Regions from separate parts of the Zhongshania arctica genome, predicted to be linked through region 2. Evidence: predicted binding sites of a transcription regulator. Region 2 holds the regulator's gene; the other holds the start of a gene.

Region 1 (9,476 bases), on a different contig from region 2:
GTGGCGCCGTAGCCAACCAGCTCGCCGTATATTGTTGCGCCGCGTGCTTTGGCGTGCTCGAGTTCTTCAAGGACCACCATGCCCGCACCGCCGGCAATAACAAAGCCATCACGGTTGGCATCATAGGGGCGCGAGGCGCATTCAGGGGTGTCGTTATACTTTGTAGACAGCGCACCCATTGCATCAAATAAGCAGCTCAGAGACCAATGCTCTTCTTCGCCGCCCCCAGCAAAGACGATGTCTTGCTTGCCGAGTTGGATTAGCTCTGCGGCGTTGCCGATGCAGTGCGCGCTCGTTGCGCAGGCGGACGATATTGAGTAGTTCACACCTTTGATTTTGAATGGTGTGGCAAGACAGGCAGATACAGTGCTGCCCATGGTCTGGGTGACACGATAGGGCCCAATACGCTTTACGCCGCGGGTGCGCAGGATATCTGCTGAGTCAATCAGGTTAGCTGAAGACGCGCCGCCTGAGCCGGCGATAATGCCAGTGCGCACATTGCTTACTTGGTCTTCTTCTAAGCCTGAGTCAGCTATCGCTTCTTGCATGGCAAGGAAGGAATAGGCCGCGGCATCACCCATAAACCGAAATTGCTTGCGGTCGATGAGTTCTTTTAGGTTGAGGTTTTTTATAGAGCCGGAAACTTGGCTGCGAAAGCCCATTTCTTTATAGGTTTCGTTGAAGGCTATACCCGATTTGCCTTCCTGTAGTGAGCTTAATACTTCGGCTAGATTATTGCCGATGCTGGAAACAATACCCATGCCGGTTACGACAACACGTCTCATCGAATACCTCGTCTTATTAGCTTGTGATAAATTTATTAGATTAAATTAAATAGTTAGAAGCTAGCGTCGTCTTTGAACAAGCCCACGCGTAGATCTTTTGCTGTGTAAATGACTTTGCCATCGACAGCGACTTCGCCATCGGCAATACCCAGTACCAGTTTGCGCTCAATCAGGCGTTTGTAATTGAGAGTGTAGGTAACGAGTTTAGCGTCAGGTAGTATTTGGCCGGTGAATTTTACTTCTCCAGCTCCTAGCGCGCGGCCTTTACCGCTATTGCCGCGCCAGCCTAAGTAGAAGCCGACTAACTGCCACATGGCATCAAGACCGAGGCAGCCGGGCATGACCGGATCGCCGATAAAGTGGCAGTCGAAAAACCATAAATCAGGATTTATATCTAATTCGGCAACCAGCACACCCTTGTCGTAGGTGCCGCCCTCGGTGCTAATATGTGTGATACGATCCACCATTAGCATCTTGTCAACTGGGAGTTTCGGATTGCCGGGGCCAAAAAGCTTGCCGTTCCCGCAATCGATGAGTTCTTGTTTGGTAAAGCTGTTTTGATGAATTAAAGACATGAGGTCGAATTATCACCTTAAAAAATGTTGCGCTTATCTTAGCACGAAGGATTTAGATGGCACATTAAAATGTCAACATTGGCGTGAACATTGCTGTCATACCTATGTCATTATTTATAAGTAAAAGAATGATTCTTGCTTAGTGAAGTGGCTGTATGGAGAATGACAGGTAGTCTATCTACAGCCTCAAGGATCCGGGCGGTGTCCGGAATGTATTAAAGGAAATATTATGATTAGAAAATGTCTTTTCCCCGTGGCGGGTTACGGTACTCGCTTTTTACCAGCAACCAAATCAATGCCCAAAGAAATGCTGCCCATCGTAAATAAGCCCTTGGTGCAATATGGTGTTGAAGAGGCGATCGATGCCGGCTTAAAAGAAATTGCTCTGGTAACCGGCCGCGGTAAACGTGCCATTGCCGATCATTTCGATATCAGTTACGAGCTGGAAAGTCAGATTGCCGGCACTAGTAAAGAGCGGTATCTGGATTGTATTCGCAATGTGCTTGATAAGGGCACATTTATGATGACCCGCCAGCGCCAAATGAAGGGCTTGGGTCATGCGATTTTAACCGGTGAATGCCTGATTGGTAACGAAGCATTTGGCGTTATTTTGTCCGATGATTTGTGTCTTAACCACGACGATGAAGGCGTGATGGCGCAAATGGTTAAACTCTATAATCAGTTCCGCTGCAGTATTGTCGCCATCCAAGAAGTACCTTTGGAAGACATAGAAAAATACGGTGTGATCGCTGGTGAGGAAATGGGCGATGGCTTATATCGCGTGAGTTCTATGGTTGAAAAACCCAAGCCAGAAGATGCGCCGACTAATATGGCCGTCATTGGGCGGTATATTTTAACACCGGATATTTTTGATATTTTGCGTGATACCCCACCCGGTAAAAATGGTGAAGTGCAATTGACCGATGCGCTGATGACACAGGCAAAAAATGGCTGTGTCTTAGCCTATAAATTCCGTGGAAAGCGGTTTGACTGTGGCAGTGTGCCTGGCTTTATCGAGGCCACAAACTATGTTTACGAAAACATTTACTCAGAGGGTTCAGCGTGAGCAGTAGTGAAATAACATGCTTTAAGGCCTACGACGTTCGCGGTCGAATTCCGGATCAACTAAATGAAGATATCGCCTACCGTATAGGCCGCGCTTTCGCTGAGGTCATTCAGCCTAAAAAAGTGGTAGTAGGTCACGATATTCGTCTTAGCAGTGAATCGATTAAAGCGGCGCTGACAAATGGCTTGCTCGATGCTGGTGTGGACGTTTATGACATCGGTTTGTGTGGCACCGAGGAGATCTATTTTGCGACTTCTCACGCCGGCATGGATGGTGGTATTGCGGTAACGGCTAGTCATAATCCCAAAGACTATAACGGCATGAAATTTGTGCGTGAAGAGTCTAAGCCGATCAGTGGTGATACCGGTCTGTTTGATATTAAAAAGCTGGCTGAGAAAAATGATTTTGCAGTATCTGGCGTGCGCGGTAGTTTGCAGGCATTGGATACCTCTACGGCCTATGTCGAACATTTGCTGAGCTATGTCGATGTGGCTGCGCTGAAGCCGCTAAAAATCGTGGTTAATGCGGGTAACGGCGGCGCTGGTCGGGTTGTCGATTTATTAGAGCAGCGTCTGCCATTTGAATTTATTCGGGTGCACCACGAAGCAGATGGTAATTTCCCCAATGGCGTTCCCAACCCCTTGCTGGTGGAAAATCGCCAGCCGAGCATCGATGCGATTAAAGCCCATGGCGCTGATTTAGGTGTGGCTTGGGATGGTGATTTTGATCGCTGCTTCTTCTTTGATGAAACAGGTGATTTTATTGAGGGTTATTATGTTGTCGGTTTATTGGCCGAAGCATTTCTGCTGAAAAATCCCGGAGCGAATATCGTTCACGACCCGCGGCTAACCTGGAATACCATCGCTATTGTTGAAGAGGCCGGCGGCAAGGCCGTGCAGTGCAAAACTGGTCATGCCTTTATCAAAGAGCGTATGCGCATTGAAAATGCGGTGTATGGTGGCGAGATGAGCGCCCATCACTATTTTCGCGACTTCGCTTTTTGCGATAGCGGCATGATTCCCTGGTTGCTGGTAACACAGCTGATGTCGATTAAGTCAGCGAGTTTGTCGTCACTGGTTGAAGAGCGCGTTGCGCTATTTCCCTGCAGTGGTGAAATTAACCGTGAGGTTGAGGATGCCAAGGCAGTAATCGCATTGATTGAAGAGAAGTATAAGCCCGCTGCGGCGGCCGTTGATTTTACTGATGGCTTGAGCATGAGCTTTGAGGGCTGGCGCTTTAATGTGCGCATGTCAAATACTGAGCCGGTAGTGCGCTTGAACGTTGAAAGTGATGGCGACTTTGCGCTGATGGAAGCTAAGACGGCTGAGCTTTTGGCTATGTTGTAATTTTTTATTAGCGATAAAAAAAGCGCCTTCGGGCGCTTTTTTTTCGAGACATTTTTGTGTTGTTAGCCGTATCTAGGTGGCTTGGGCTTTTTTATAGCGGGCAATCAGTTGCGCTGTAGAGCTGTCTAGTGAGCTGGTGTCATCGCCCGATAGTGCGCCCATCAGGGTTTGACTGATTTGCTTGCCTAGCTCAACGCCCCATTGATCAAAGGGATTTATGCCCCACACAAAACTGGCGGTAAATAAACGATACTCGTAAAGGGCAAGCAGGGCGCCAAGTGCGCCGGCGTCCAGCTGATCCATTAGGATAGTGGTGCTGGGTCTATTGCCCAGCATCGCTTTGTGTTGGGCTAACGGCTTGGCTTCGTCCGTTGCCATGCCGCCACTGACAAGTGCGTCTTCAATCTCGGCGGCGCTTTGGCCTTGCATTAACACTAGGCTTTGGCTGAAGCAATTGGCCACGAGGGTTTGGTGCTGCTCGCCAATAGGATTGTGGGATTGCAGGCTGGCGATAAAATCGCAGGGAATGGTGTCGCTGCCTTGGTGTAAAAGCTGGTGGAAGGAATGCTGGCCATTGGTGCCCTCGGTTCCCCAAATAACGCCACCGGTAGTGTATTCAAGTACCTCGCCATCGCAGCTAACAGATTTACCTGCGCTCTCCATAAATAACTGCTGGAGATAGATTGGCAATAATTTCAGGTGATGTTCGTAGGGTAAAACGGCCTGTGAGCTGATGCCCCATGCATTTCGGTACCAGACATCCAATAGTCCTAGGATCACGGGTACATTTTGTTCTAGCGGCGCTTGTTCAACGTGTTGATCGACGTCGTGGCCACCTGCTAGCAGCGCTCTGAAACTGTCCATGCCTGAAGATAAAGCAACCGCGACGCCAAAGGCCGACCATACTGAAAACCGGCCGCCGACCCATTCCGGTACTTTGAGAATTAAGTCATCTCGAATACCGAAGGCCTTGGCAGATTCCGGTTTTGAGGTGACGGCCACAAAGTGCGAGTCGACATTATTGAGCTCTAGTTCGCTGCGCAGCCATGCGCGTGCGCTATTGGCGTTGCTGCGGGTTTCTTGGGTGCCGAAGGATTTGGATGCCACAATAAAGAGCGTGGTTTCTGCGGGCACGGCTGCTAGGATTTCAGTAATGACGCTGGGGTCAATATTGGCGGCGAAATGGGTTTTTAACAATGGCGCAGTTTGGTTCGAGAGTGCGTCGCAGACTAGGCGTGGGCCAAAGTCGGAGCCGCCTATGCCGATATTAACAACATCGGTAAAGGCTTTGCCACTTGCCCCGGTCAGCTTGCCGCCGTGCACGGCGGCGACTAAATCTGCCATGCCGGCATACATTGAGTCGATAGCCTCGTCATCGCTTTGGCCCGTGACCGCCCAGCGGCGCAGACTTGGATAATTTGTTGCGCGGTTTTCGGTATTATTGAGATGAGCGCCCGCTCTTAAGGCAGTAAATTGCTCGGGTATTCCTCGGTCGCTAGCCAATTTGCAGAGGGTTGCGAGTATATCGCTGTCGATATGATGTTTGGAGTAATCGACAAATAGAGGTCCAAGGTCAGCGCTGTAGTTTGCGGCGCGATTGGGGTCGTCTTGAAAGCGCTGCGCTAAGGGGGTGCTGATGCTGTGCTGGGCAAGAGTCTGTAGCGTTGATCTGATGTTGGCGTTGTAAGCCAGTTTGGCTCCTTGGTCTGACGTGCTACTCACAGTGTTCCCTCTGAAAGATCTGTTTACGCAGGGCTAGTCTCACCCTCCCCGTAATATCGTACAAATTGTAGCGGCTTCGGGGGTGGATTGTAATGCGCTGGGGGCTTAACTGCGCCTAGAAAGCGCTATTGCGGTGAGTTTTTCTAGTGCGTCGCGATAGGGTGAATCTGCAAATGGTGCCAGTGCGGCTAAGGCGGCTTTAGTATAGCGCTGCGCTGCGCTATGGCAGTAGGCTAAAGCGCCGCTAGTGCTAACGGCGGCTACGATGTCGTCAAGTTGTTCGGCGGTTTTGTTGCTGATGGCGTTACGCACCAACTGCTGCTGGTATTCATTGCCATGTTGCAGAACGTAAATGAGCGGTAGGGTTGGTTTGCCTTCGGCAAGATCATCGCCCACATTCTTGCCGGTTTCTTCCGGGTCGCCCTCGTAGTCGAGAATGTCGTCAATGAGTTGGAATGCGATGCCGAGGTTTAGGCCGTACTCATACAGCGCATCTTGGTGCTGGCTTGCGTTGCTAATAATCGCCGCGCCGCCGCAGGCAGCGCCAAAAAGGACGGCCGTTTTGCTGCGAATAACGTCGAAATAGGTCGCTTCACTGGTGTCGGCGTTGCCTGCCCGGCTCAGCTGCAATACCTCGCCTTCGGCAACGGTATTAGTGGTACTGGAGAGCAGCCCCATTAGGGGTAGGCTGCCAATCTCGACTAGGATTTCAAACGCTCGCGAGTACAGGAAGTCACCGACTAATACGCTGGGCGCGTTGCCCCAGTTGGCGTTCGCCGTTGGCCGCCCGCGACGCAGAGCGGAAATGTCGACAACGTCATCGTGAAGCAATGTTGCGGTATGGATGAACTCGATGACCGCCGCTAAACGAACGTGTTGCTGGTCAATCTTGCCAATTGCGCCGGCGCAAAGAAGCGTGAGCAAGGGGCGCAGGCGTTTGCCTCCCGCATCGACGATATAGTGGCCGATGTTCTCTACGAGTGGCACTTTGGAGTGCAATTGTTCGATGATGAAGTCGTTGACCGCGGCAAATTCGCTGTCAACGATCTTGCGGATCTGTTGCATGGTTACGACAATACGTATGGCGGAGTCGGTTGGCATCGTATGAGCGAAGCCGCGGGCTGTCAAGGTTTCTGCAACAGTCCGTTTTGGGGGTGTTGTTATATTTTCTAAAACTGCGTACAATTCGCGCCCCTGAAAGCAAAACCGTGCAGCCCCTTAATGGTTAAGTGGCAGTGACGGTGCCTGGACTTGTCCCGGTGTGTTGTGCGACAGCACAAAACACTCGGCCGAAACAAATTATTGCAAGCAGGCTCTTGGAGATTATGCTCATGTACGCAGTTATTGAAAGTGGTGGTAAGCAGCACCGTGTTATCGAGGGCGAAACCCTCAAGCTCGAAAAAATTGAAGTTGCCACTGGTGAAAGTATAACTTTTGACAAAGTGTTGATGGTTAAAACTGGTGAAGAACTGAAAATTGGCGCACCTTTTGTTGAGGGTGGCAAAGTGACCGCGGAAGTAATTTCGCAGGGTCGTCACGCCAAGGTAAAAATTGTTAAGTTTCGCCGTCGGAAGCACAGCATGAAGCAGGCTGGTCACCGTCAGTGGTTCACCGAAGTGAAAATCACTGGTATCAGTGCTTAAGGAATTTAGGAGAGACTCATGGCTCACAAGAAAGCTGGTGGTAGTACTCGTAACGGACGCGACTCGCAGAGTAAGCGTCTAGGTGTAAAACGTTTTGGTGGTCAAACTGTTAGCGCGGGCAGTATTATTGTTCGTCAGCGCGGCACACGCTTTCACGCTGGTGAAAACGTAGGTTGTGGCACCGATCACACTTTGTTTGCTAAGGCAGACGGTGTGGTAAAGTTCGAAGTTAAAGGTCCAAAGAGTCGCAAATACATTCGTATTGTTGCGGCCTAAGCCTTTTTCGTGACGTTTAAAGCCTCGTCTGTTGACGGGGCTTTTTTGTTTCTGTAGATAAGTTTTAAGCATATTCCTTTTTAGGTTGGCATAATCATGAAGTTTGTTGATGAGGCGGTAATCCGGGTTGAGGCGGGGCGAGGCGGCAATGGCTGCATGAGTTTCCGTCGCGAAAAATTTATACCCTGGGGTGGTCCGGATGGTGGTGACGGTGGTGACGGCGGCAGCGTCATTTTGCGGGCCGAAGCATCGATGAACACTTTGGTTGATTTCCGCTTTGTTAAGGCCTACAACGCCCGTGTCGGTGAGGCTGGTCGGGGCGCAAATTGCCGTGGTAAAAGTGCGGAAGACTTAATATTGGATGTGCCGGTGGGTACCACCGTTATTGATGAAGACACCCAGGAAGTGCTTGGGGATTTGGTTGCTGCGGACGACACCCTCAAGGTTGTTCAGGGTGGTTTCCATGGTCTGGGGAATACCCGCTTTAAGTCCAGCACCAACCGGTCTCCGCGGCAGTTTACCCGTGGCAGTGACGGCGAAGTCCGCAACTTGCGTTTAGAGTTGAAAGTCTTGGCTGATGTCGGTTTATTGGGTATGCCCAATGCTGGTAAGTCCACTTTCATTCGCGCGGTGTCCGCGGCCAAGCCAAAAGTTGCGGACTATCCGTTCACTACCTTGGTGCCCAATTTGGGTGTGGTGCGAGTGGAGCAGCATCGAAGCTTTGTATTGGCTGACATTCCTGGTTTGGTGGAGGGGGCGTCAGACGGCGCGGGCTTGGGGATTCGCTTTCTCAAGCATTTAACGCGTACTCGCTTATTGTTGCACTTGGTTGATATGGTGCCTTATGACGGCGTAACGCCCCAGGAATCGGTTGCCATTATCTCTAAGGAGTTGTCTCGTTTTAGTCCAACATTGGCGGGCCGTGAGCGCTGGTTGGTGTTAAATAAATTGGATATGCTGCCAAAGGACGAGCGTGCGGCGCGCTGCCAGGAGGTGGTCGATGCTTTGGGTTGGACTGGGCCGGTTTATAGGGTGTCAGCCTTAACGGGTGAGAATACCAAGGCCTTATGCCGAGATGTCTTGCAGTTTGTTGAGGAGCAGCAGGTTCTGCTTGCCACCGATAGCGACGCGGCTGATCGCGAGCGCGATATTCAAGACGCGATGCAGAGTGAGGCCCGCGACCGTATTCAGGCCTTGGCAGATCAGCGCCGCTCTGAGCGTCGCGCAGCCGATGATGCTGATGACTACGATGACGATGACGATGAAGATGATGATCATGATGTTGAAGTGGTCTATCGACCTTGAGGTGAATTGATCTTGTCTGAGAATAGGCGGGGGCTAAAAGCCAGTAAGCGAATAGTGGTAAAGATTGGCTCGGCCCTGCTAACCAATGACGGGCGCGGTCTTTACGCTGAGGGTCTGGATGCGTGGGTGGCGCAATTGGCCGCGCTTAGGGCGTCGGGTCGTGAGGTTGTGCTGGTCTCATCTGGTGCGGTTGCTGAAGGTATGAATCGACTCGGTTGGCGTGAGCGCCCCGATGATTTGCATAAGTTGCAGGCGGCGGCGGCGGTAGGTCAAATGGGTTTGGTGCATGCCTATGAGACTCGGTTCCGTACCCATGGCTTGCAGACCGCTCAGATACTGTTGGGGCATGATGATATTTCGGCGCGAGATCGCTATCTAAACGCGCGCGGTACTTTGCTCACCTTGCTTGAGTTGGGTGTGGTGCCGGTGGTGAACGAAAATGACACCGTAGTTACTGACGAGATCCGCTTTGGTGATAACGATACGCTTGCCGCGCTAGTTGCTAATTTAATTGATGCTGACACTTTGGTTATTTTGACTGATCAGCGCGGTTTGTTTGAAGAGGATCCCCGTTCAAATCCCGCTGCAAAATTAATTTCTGAGGCCTCAGTAGAGGATCGCTCTCTTGATGTCATGGTGGCTGGTGCTGCTGGGCTTCTTGGTCGTGGGGGCATGCTGACTAAGTTGCGTGCTGCGCGATTGGCGTCTCGCTCCGGTGCCAATACCGTTATTGTTGGCGGCCGAGAAGAGCGAGTTTT
Region 2 (9,476 bases):
CGAGCGGCTCATACATATCGGCAGCGCCAACCTCTAACAACATATCTTTGCCAGCCACCCCTATATCAGCAGACCCCAACTTCACATAAGTGGGTACGTCGGTACCGCGAATCACGATCAAGCGAATATGCGAATGATTGGTCTCAAAAATAAGCTTACGGCTGCTACTTATATCTTCAGCCGGCACAATGCCCGCCTCAGCCAACAAAGGCAGAGTTTCCTTTAAGATACGCCCTTTAGTGAGCGCAATAGTGACCGGCTGATCCACGTGTAAACTCCAGGTACTGAACTAACAATATCTAATTGGCGACGCGGCGAATGGTTGCGCCGAGTGCGTGAAATTTCTCTTCGATACACTCATAACCGCGATCAATGTGATAAATGCGGTCAACTAGGGTGTCGCCATCTGCCACCAGACCCGCAATAACGAGACTGGCTGAGGCCCGCAAATCACTGGCCATGACCGGCGCAGCCTTCAAACGCTCAGTGCCGGTAATCATTGCGGTATTACCCTCAATGCTTATTTTAGCGCCCATTCGATTCATTTCATGGGTTTGAATTAAGCGATTTTCAAATATGGTTTCGGTAACATGCGAAACCCCACTGGCAACTGCGTTCATCGCGGTAAACTGCGCCTGCATGTCGGTGGGAAAACCAGGGTAAGGCATGGTCTTGATATTAACCGCCTTAGGGCGGCGGCCTTCCATATCGAGGGTAATCCAATTGTCACCTGACTCTATTTTAGCACCCGCTTCTTCGAGCTTAACCAAGACCGCCTCAAGCGTTTCCGGACCAATATCGCGCAGACGAATAGAGCCACGAGTGGCGGCAGCCGCAACCAAATACGTTCCCGCCTCGATACGATCCGCCATCACCGAGTAGGTGCACCCGTTTAAGCGCTCAACACCATCAATCGTAATTGTGGCGCTACCGTGGCCGCTAATCTTGGCACCCATCGCAATAAGACAATTGGCTAAATCTACTATTTCTGGCTCTCTTGCCGCGTTTTCGAGTACGGTCCGCCCTTTCGCCAACGTCGCCGCCATAAGTACGTTTTCAGTACCGCCAACGGTAACCATGTCAAATAATACATGCGCACCGCGCAAACCGCCCTCTGGCGCCTGCGCCGTAATATAACCAGCATCAACGTCAATAATAGCGCCCATGGCTTCGAAACCGCGCAAATGCTGATCAACGGGACGACTTCCTATGGCGCAACCGCCGGGAAAAGACACTCGTGCATGACCAAAATGTGCCAGTAAAGGTCCTAACACCAGAATCGACGCCCGCATCGTTCTTACGAGTTCATAAGGCGCGGTGGTTTTGGTGGTGGTTGAACCATTGATTTCGACGCCGAGATTTTCATCGACAATCAGCTCCGTACCCATACTGCGCAACAGCGCAATCATGGTGGTGATATCGTGTAAATGCGGCAGATTGCGCACCATCACCGGTTCACTAGACAGCAATGTCGCAGCCAAAATTGGCAGCGCCGCATTTTTTGAACCGGAAACACGAATTTCGCCGGCCAAGGGGCCGCCGCCAGATATAAGCAACTTATCCATGAAATCTCCTGGAAAATCCGGTGAGCCTTAAGATTGGGCTTCGTCGGGGGTCAAGGCTTTAATATTAATGGCGTGTAAAGAACCATCCCGAATCCATTCATTAACAGCTGCATAGACCAGTTGCTGGCGTTTTACAGCGCGCAAGCCAGAAAAAATCTCGCTGACAACACGCACATCAAAATGGCTGCCGTCGCCATTCACGGCTAATTCACTATTGGGAAAATGTTCCGAAAGACGCTGTTCGATATGTTCTACTTGCATGCCCATCCCGCTGTTACCTGCTACCGCATTACTCAAGCGCAGAATTGTACGCAATTGCGGACACTATGGCGAGGCGAAACCCTAGCAGGCCCCAACCTCGCAAACCGCCAAACCATTACTCAGCGGCCTTTTCCATTACTTCTTGGGGGGCGACCGTCCAGTTATTAATCACTTGATCGATATCACCGTTATACTGCTGCACCGCAGCATTAAATTGATTTTGATATATACGACCCAAATTTAAGCCTTCAATAATCACATTACGCAATTTCCAGTCGCCATCAGACCCCTGACGCAAAGTATAGACAACTTGGTAAGGCTTAGCGCGGTCACCATATATGTCTTGACGCACACCGACGCTACCGGACAAATCAACATCGCTTGCCAGCGGCAGCACTTCAATCCGATTGCCGTTAAAGCCCAGCAAGCCTTTTGAGTAGGTGTTAATCAACCCATCTTTGAAGCTACTGGTAAAGCGAATAACACGCTCGCGAAATTGAGCACGCTCCGCTTCTGTTTTTAGGCTTTCATAGTACCCACGACTACCATATTTACCCATAATGCCGCGGGCAAAACTCTGAAAATCGACCACGTCGTCCATAATACGGCGAACTTCGTCATTAAAACGCTGCGGATCTTTGTCGATATAGCTACGCGCATCCTCAATCACTTTCACCAATTCTTTAGTGGTGTTGGCCACCACTTCATGGGGACCCTTGTCAGCGGCAAAACTCTGCGAAAGCAGGCCAAATACCATGAATACTGCGATTGCTATTTTTTTGAACATACCATCCCCTTAATTTTTATCTGTCCATCATTACCGATAAAACAACGGCCACTGCGAACTTCGACTACATTTTACGCTAATGAATCCCAATTCGGACGTAAGCTAAACCTGTTAATTTGTCACATTGGAAATTATCATACACAACCTTAGCCCCAGCTTAACGGCCGGCACAAATAATCAGGGTACTCTGAGTGACCAACAATCCAAATTTTATCAGTTCCGCGCGACGTGTTATCAACATGGAGCGCGACGCGGTAAGTGTCTTAGCTGATCGCATAGACGAAAGCTTTGAGCGCGCCTGCAATATTTTATTGTCATGCAAGGGGCGCGTGGTGGTGACTGGCATGGGCAAGTCCGGCCACATCGGCAATAAAATTGCGGCCACCCTCGCGAGCACTGGCACCCCAGCATTTTTTGTTCACCCCGGCGAAGCCAGCCACGGTGACTTGGGCATGATCACCGCAGGCGACGTTGTCATCGCCCTATCTAATTCAGGCACTACCGCTGAACTCATTACTATTCTGCCCTTGCTGAAACTTCTCGCCGTACCCGTTATCGCCCTAACGGGTAACCCGGCTTCAGAGCTTGCGATCACTGCCGACGTGCATTTAAACGTGGGCGTTAAAGAAGAAGCCTGCCCGCTAAATCTCGCTCCTACGTCAAGCACCACCGTCACTTTGGTGATGGGTGATGCACTGGCTATCGCTCTACTAGAAGCCCGCGGGTTTACTGCCAACGACTTCGCAATGTCTCACCCTGGCGGCGCGCTGGGCCGGCGCCTACTGCTAAAAATAGATACCATTATGCATACCGGCGAGTCGATACCCTCGGTTCAATTAGGCTGCGCCTTAAGCAGAGCACTGCTAGAAATGAGCAGCAAAGGCCTGGGTATGACGGCGGTGGTAGATGCTAAGGGAGCACTCATTGGCATTTTCACTGATGGCGACTTGCGCCGCGCCATTGATCGCGGCATAGATATACATAGCAGTCCAATTGATGACATTATGACTCGCAACTGCCGCACTATTCGCCCGGGAACCATGGCAGCAGAAGCGCTGCGTATCATGGAAGATAATAAAATTACTGTTTTGGTAGCAGTCGACGCTGACCACAAACCCGTTGGCGTCATCCATACTCACGACCTGCTCAAGGCAGGCGTTGCTTAGAGAATACAGAACTGATGCAAAGTGTTATCGAGAAAGCAAAATCCATCAAACTATTGGTTATGGACGTCGACGGCGTACTCACTGATGGCAGTCTTTATTTTGGAAATAGCGGCGAAGAAATCAAAGGCTTTAGTATTCTTGACGGTTTGGGCATAAAGCTACTGCGCGACGCCGGCATCAAACCCGCCATTATTACCGGCCGCAGTTCCGAGCTGCTTAAACGACGCGCAGCTGAGCTAAAAATTGATTTGATCTATCAGGGCCGCGAAGACAAACTTGTCGCTCTTGAAGAGCTGCGCAATGATCTCGGACTCAGTTTTGAAGAAATAGCCTATGTTGGCGACGATCTCCCAGATTTATCAGCCATCCGCCAGGCGGGCTTGGGCATCACCGTAGCCAATGGTCACTACTACGTCGCACGGCATGCCGACTGGCAAACTAAAGCGGCAGGTGGCAGCGGCGCAGTCAGAGAAATATGCGAACTGATCTTAAAAGCGCAAGGCAAACTAAACGACGCCTTAGAGCAATATCTTTGAATATGAAAAGCTTTAACGTCTTCACGCTACTTTCGCTGCTCTCCGCTTTTACCGCGTTCGCCGGGACAGTGATCTATCTGACCCAATATAGCGAAAGCGGCAAGTTGAGTATTAGCGGTGAATTTAAAGCCGTCGCCGATGCCGACTCGCACCTCAGCAACGTAAACGGAATAAAATACAGCGCCAATGGCGACATTGCCTACCAATGGCGCGCCAGCAGTGCAGAGCGTTTAATTTCCGATGGTTCGGTTAGCCTAAAAGAACCCTTCTACATCGGTAACATCGCCGAACAGCGGCCATGGACTGCGAGCGCGCTATCCGGGCAGCTTTCGCAAGATGGCGACAAACTCATCCTCACCGATACCGTGGTGGTGAAAGACCTCATACGCCAAGCAGAAATAAGCACCGAAGCACTGAATATAAATCTCGAAAACAGTGAGGTAAGTACGCCGCTGGCACTTACTCTCAAATTACGTAATGGCAAAACACACTCAATTGGCATGCAAGCAAGCCTGAAGGATGAGCGCGTTGAACTGCTAAATCAGGTAAAAGGTCGCTATGAACCCTACTAAAGCCGCACTCGGTGCCGCGCTTTTGCTCAGTGTAAGTCAATATTCACTCAGCCTTCCCGATGACCGTAAACAGGCGATCAACCTAAGCTCAGATCGCGCGGTATACGAGAAAAATCAGGGCATTTACATCGGCAACGTCAATATGAGCCAAGGCTCATTAAAAATTCGCGCCGATAAACTCACCATCGTTGAATCCGACCGCAAGGTCGAAAAAGTCATCGCCGAGGGCACACCCGCCTACTTTGAACAGCAACCCCGAGCTGACGAAGGTGTCGTTATTGCCACCGCCCAGCGCATCGAATATAGCCTGCAAGAAGAGGAAATATTGCTTCAAAGAAATGCTTCTATCACCCATCAGGGTTCGAAAATCTCGGGGGATAGAGTGGTGTATAGCGGCCGCAAACAAATGGTTATCGCCGATGGCGGCAGCAATGACAAAGAAAATCGAGTCAAAATGACATTGCAACCTCAGGCGGTGCCTGACGACGCCCAAGCCGCACAAAAAGACATCAGCCCTGCGGCCATTGTGCAAGCGCCAGAAGATGCCAATGCAACCGCTGCCCCAAAGGACGCTAACTAGCCATGCCTGTTCTACAAGCTAAGAATCTCGCCAAGGCCTATAAAGGCCGCGAAATCATAAAAGACGTATCCCTCACTATTCGCAGCGGTGAAATTGTCGGCTTACTGGGACCAAATGGGGCGGGTAAAACCACCTGTTTCTACATGATCGTTGGCATTGTGAACGCCGACCGCGGCACGATTCAACTCGATGATAGCGACCTCACCAAACTCTCTATTCAGGGGCGCGCCAAACACGGGGTGGGGTATTTACCCCAGGAAGCCTCGATCTTTCGCAAACTCAGCGTTGCTGACAACATTATGGCCATTCTTGAAACCCGCCGAGATCTCAATCGCAGCCAGCGCAAAGACAAGCTTGAAGCGCTACTACAAGAATTCCACATCACCCACATTCGTAAGTCTCAAGGAATGGCGCTGTCTGGCGGCGAGCGCAGACGGGTGGAGATTGCCCGCGCACTGGCGACCGAGCCTAGCTTTATACTGCTCGACGAACCCTTTGCAGGGGTAGACCCTATTTCGGTAAACGACATTCAAAATATCATTCGGCACCTGCAAGCTCGGGGTATTGGGGTATTGATCACCGACCACAATGTCCGCGAAACACTGGATATTTGTGACAAGGCGTATATTGTCGGCGAGGGGCGCATTGTGGCCGAAGGCAACGCCGAAGCGGTGCTCAATAGCCAGATCGTTCGTGATATTTACCTCGGCGACAAATTTACGCTGTAAGTACTGTTCTGTATAAATGAATCGGCACAGGTATTGCAGGGAAACCGTGTCGCGACTACACTGACATAGAGGCATATCACGTGCCGGTAGAACGAAATTTCGTTCGCATTACCACTTAATTCACGTTGTAGAAGTCACCGCCTATGAAACAATCGCTACAGCTAAAAGTCGGCCAAAGCCTGACAATGACACCCCAGCTGCAGCAGGCAATTCGTCTATTACAACTGTCCACTTTAGACCTTCAGCAAGAAATTCAATCAGCGCTAGATTCTAACCCACTACTGGAAATCAGTGATGACGACGGCGACATAGAAGTCAATATCGAACCGACTTCCGCCGAACCCAAAAAACCTGAAAAAGCCAGTGACAACGAGATAGAAGCGCCTCTGCCTGAAGCAGATACTGAATGGGCAGAGCGCAGCGACATTCCCGAAGACCTGCCGGTCGACAGCCAATGGGATGACGTATTCCAAACCAGCGGCAGTGGCAGTAGCTCGGGCAGCGGCGCCTCGGGCGAAGACAATGACTACAACAACGATTATCGAAATTCCAGCTCAGATTCACTTCAAGACCACCTGCGCTGGCAGCTCAATCTGAGCCGCTTATCTGATATTGACCAAATGATCGCCGCCGCGATTATCGATGCCATCGATGAAAAAGGCCGGCTGACGGTAAGCCCAGAGGAACTGGTAGAAGGTTTTAATAGCGATGCGATAGAAATTGAAGAGGTGAACGCTGTTTTACACCTCATCCAACAATTTGATCCGCCTGGCGTTGGCGGCAGAGACCTGCAGGAATGCCTTTTAATCCAGCTCAAACAGCTGCCCCAGAATACGCCTTACGCTGAAGAAGCCTGCCTAGTAGTTAGCCAGTATATGGCACAACTGGGCAACCGCGATTACAACCAAATTATGCGCCGCTGTCGTCTCAAAGAAGAGCAGTTGCGCGATATTTTAAAACTTATCCAATCACTAGACCCCACTCCTGGTAACGCGATTGGCAGCGACGACACTGAATACGTTATTCCCGATGTTTTTGTTAGCAAAAAAGAAGGTCGCTGGTTAGTAGAACTAAATCCAGACATTGCGCCCAAAATTCAAATAAATGCCCAATATGCGTCACTGGCTCGCCAAAGCAGTAATAGCAGTGATAATGACTATATTCGCGACAATCTCCAAGAGGCACGCTGGTTCATTAAAAGTCTTATTAGTCGCAATGAAACCCTAATGAAAGTAGCGACCAAGATAGTCGAATACCAACGCGGCTTTCTTGAATATGGCGAAGAGGCAATGAAGCCACTCGTATTGCACGACATTGCCGAAGCCGTCGGTATGCATGAATCCACCATCTCGCGGGTCACCACGCAAAAATACATGCACACGCCACGCGGTATTTTTGAACTAAAATTCTTTTTCTCAAGCCATGTATCTACAGATACTGGCGGCGAGTGCTCAAGCACGGCGATACGCGCCTTAATTAAAAAATTGGTGGCCGCAGAAAACCCTCGCAAACCCTTAAGCGACAGTAAAATAACAGACTTGCTTGGCGAACAGGGTATTCAAGTTGCGCGGCGTACCATTGCAAAATACAGAGAATCACTGGTTATTCCGCCCTCAAATGAGCGGAAGCGACTAGTATAATGTAGTGATCTAAGGATCACTGCTAGCAGCGACTCGCCGCGAGGCGCCAGCATTTTTAAGCGATGAAGGAGCAAATTATGCAGATTACTGTAAGTGGTCATCACGTAGACGTTACCCCCGCCCTCCGCGATTATGTAAACAATAAGCTGACAAAACTGCAGCGACACTTTGACAATATCACCAATACTGACGTCACTCTGACGGTAGAAAAACTCGTTCAAAAGGCCGAGGCGACGGTGCATGTTGCCGGCGCAGATTTATTTGCAACCTGTGAATCAGAAGACATGTACGCGGCAATTGACAGTCTAACCGACAAGCTTGATCGTCAATTAATTAAACACAAAGAGAAATCGCTGGGCCGCTAAGGCCTTCGGTTCCAAACGCAGTTAAACAAGTAACTATCATGACACTTGAATCAATACTCACTACCGGACGCACTGAATACAGTGCGTCCGTCACCAGTAAGAAACGCTTACTAGAATATATTGCCGCCGGTATTACCGCCGACAATCCCGAATTTAACGCTGACGAGTTATTCAATGAATTGCTCGCCCGCGAACGTTTAGGCAGCACTGGAATTGGCCATGGCGTGGCCATTCCGCACTGCCGCAGCAGTCGCTGTACCAGCATCACAGGTATGCTGCTCAAGCTAGAACAGCCTATTGATTTTGAAGCCGTGGACGACGCGCCCGTTGATCTTATATTTGCGCTTATCGTCCCTGCGGAAGCCCACGACGAGCACTTAAAGGTTCTTGGCGCACTAGCCACAGCATTTAATGATCCCGATTTCCGCAATAGCTTACGCAGCGCGGAAGACAGCGACACCCTTTTCAAACGCGCGATAGCAAGCTGATATGGAACTCATCATTCTTAGTGGACGCTCGGGATCGGGAAAAAGTACGGCCCTTCACCAACTAGAGGATGAGGGCTTCTACGCCATCGACAACTTGCCGGTATCACTATTACCGGAGCTGGTTAGAGAGCTGTCGCAAAGCCCTCTAAAAGTTCATCAGCAGGTTGCGGTTTGTATTGACGCCCGCAACTCCCCGGGTGAACTCGCACGCTTTAAATCACTCTGCGACGAGGTTAAAAAACATGCCCGCCTGCGTATCGTATTTTTAGACGCTGGCGACGACAAGCTGATTAAGCGTTTCAGTGAAACACGGCGGCGGCACCCACTAACCACAGACTCCTTACCGCTGGCGGACGCGATCAAGCTCGAAACCGCGCTGCTTGAACCCATCGTAGTCGAAGCATCACTGGCTATCGACAGCAGCGACATGACCGTCCATGAGCTGCGGGCAGCTATCCGTGATCGCATCTTGGGCGTAGATGCAAGCAAACTGGCGATACAGCTGAAGTCCTTCGGGTTTAAACGCGGCCTACCGATTGATGCCGACCTTGTTTATGACCTCCGCATGCTCCCCAACCCCCACTGGCGAGAAGAGTTGCGCGCCTTCACTGGGCAAGATGCCGAAGTCCAAAATTATCTCAGCAGTCAAGAAGATGTCCGTCTGATGCACGACCACATCCTCCAATATTTACAACACTGGCTGCCGAAGATTGAGGCCAGTAACCGTAGCTACTTCACTGTTGCCATTGGCTGTACCGGCGGTCAACACCGCTCAGTATATATGGTTG

The links. Region 2 encodes sigma-54, which starts transcription at its own class of promoters, with help from an activator protein. Its sites were predicted from a motif close to TGGCACANNNNTTGCNNT; they were not measured.
Region 1: a site for sigma-54 is predicted at 1,440-1,457, ahead of galU (UTP--glucose-1-phosphate uridylyltransferase GalU). Genes of this name have one in related genera too.

The regions. Positions count from the first base shown of each region.
Region 1 covers NZ_JBFRYB010000002.1:22,822-32,297, forward strand. The annotation lists gene fabB (beta-ketoacyl-ACP synthase I) at 1-785, opposite strand, end outside; gene fabA (3-hydroxyacyl-[acyl-carrier-protein] dehydratase FabA) at 839-1,360, opposite strand; gene galU (UTP--glucose-1-phosphate uridylyltransferase GalU) at 1,590-2,426, shown strand; gene AB4875_RS16065 (phosphohexomutase domain-containing protein) at 2,423-3,772, shown strand; gene pgi (glucose-6-phosphate isomerase) at 3,845-5,494, opposite strand; gene AB4875_RS16075 (polyprenyl synthetase family protein) at 5,600-6,559, opposite strand; gene rplU (50S ribosomal protein L21) at 6,826-7,137, shown strand; gene rpmA (50S ribosomal protein L27) at 7,156-7,413, shown strand; gene cgtA (Obg family GTPase CgtA) at 7,510-8,718, shown strand; gene proB (glutamate 5-kinase) at 8,731-9,476, shown strand, end outside.
Region 2 covers NZ_JBFRYB010000001.1:1,234,324-1,243,799, reverse strand. The annotation lists gene hisG (ATP phosphoribosyltransferase) at 1-268, opposite strand, end outside; gene murA (UDP-N-acetylglucosamine 1-carboxyvinyltransferase) at 300-1,565, opposite strand; gene AB4875_RS05660 (BolA family protein) at 1,593-1,880, opposite strand; gene AB4875_RS05655 (MlaC/ttg2D family ABC transporter substrate-binding protein) at 1,942-2,613, opposite strand; gene AB4875_RS05650 (KpsF/GutQ family sugar-phosphate isomerase) at 2,853-3,779, shown strand; gene kdsC (3-deoxy-manno-octulosonate-8-phosphatase KdsC) at 3,794-4,315, shown strand; gene lptC (LPS export ABC transporter periplasmic protein LptC) at 4,318-4,887, shown strand; gene lptA (lipopolysaccharide transport periplasmic protein LptA) at 4,874-5,467, shown strand; gene lptB (LPS export ABC transporter ATP-binding protein) at 5,470-6,195, shown strand; gene AB4875_RS05625 (RNA polymerase factor sigma-54) at 6,339-7,835, shown strand; gene hpf (ribosome hibernation-promoting factor, HPF/YfiA family) at 7,913-8,200, shown strand; gene AB4875_RS05615 (PTS sugar transporter subunit IIA) at 8,239-8,688, shown strand; gene rapZ (RNase adapter RapZ) at 8,690-9,476, shown strand, end outside.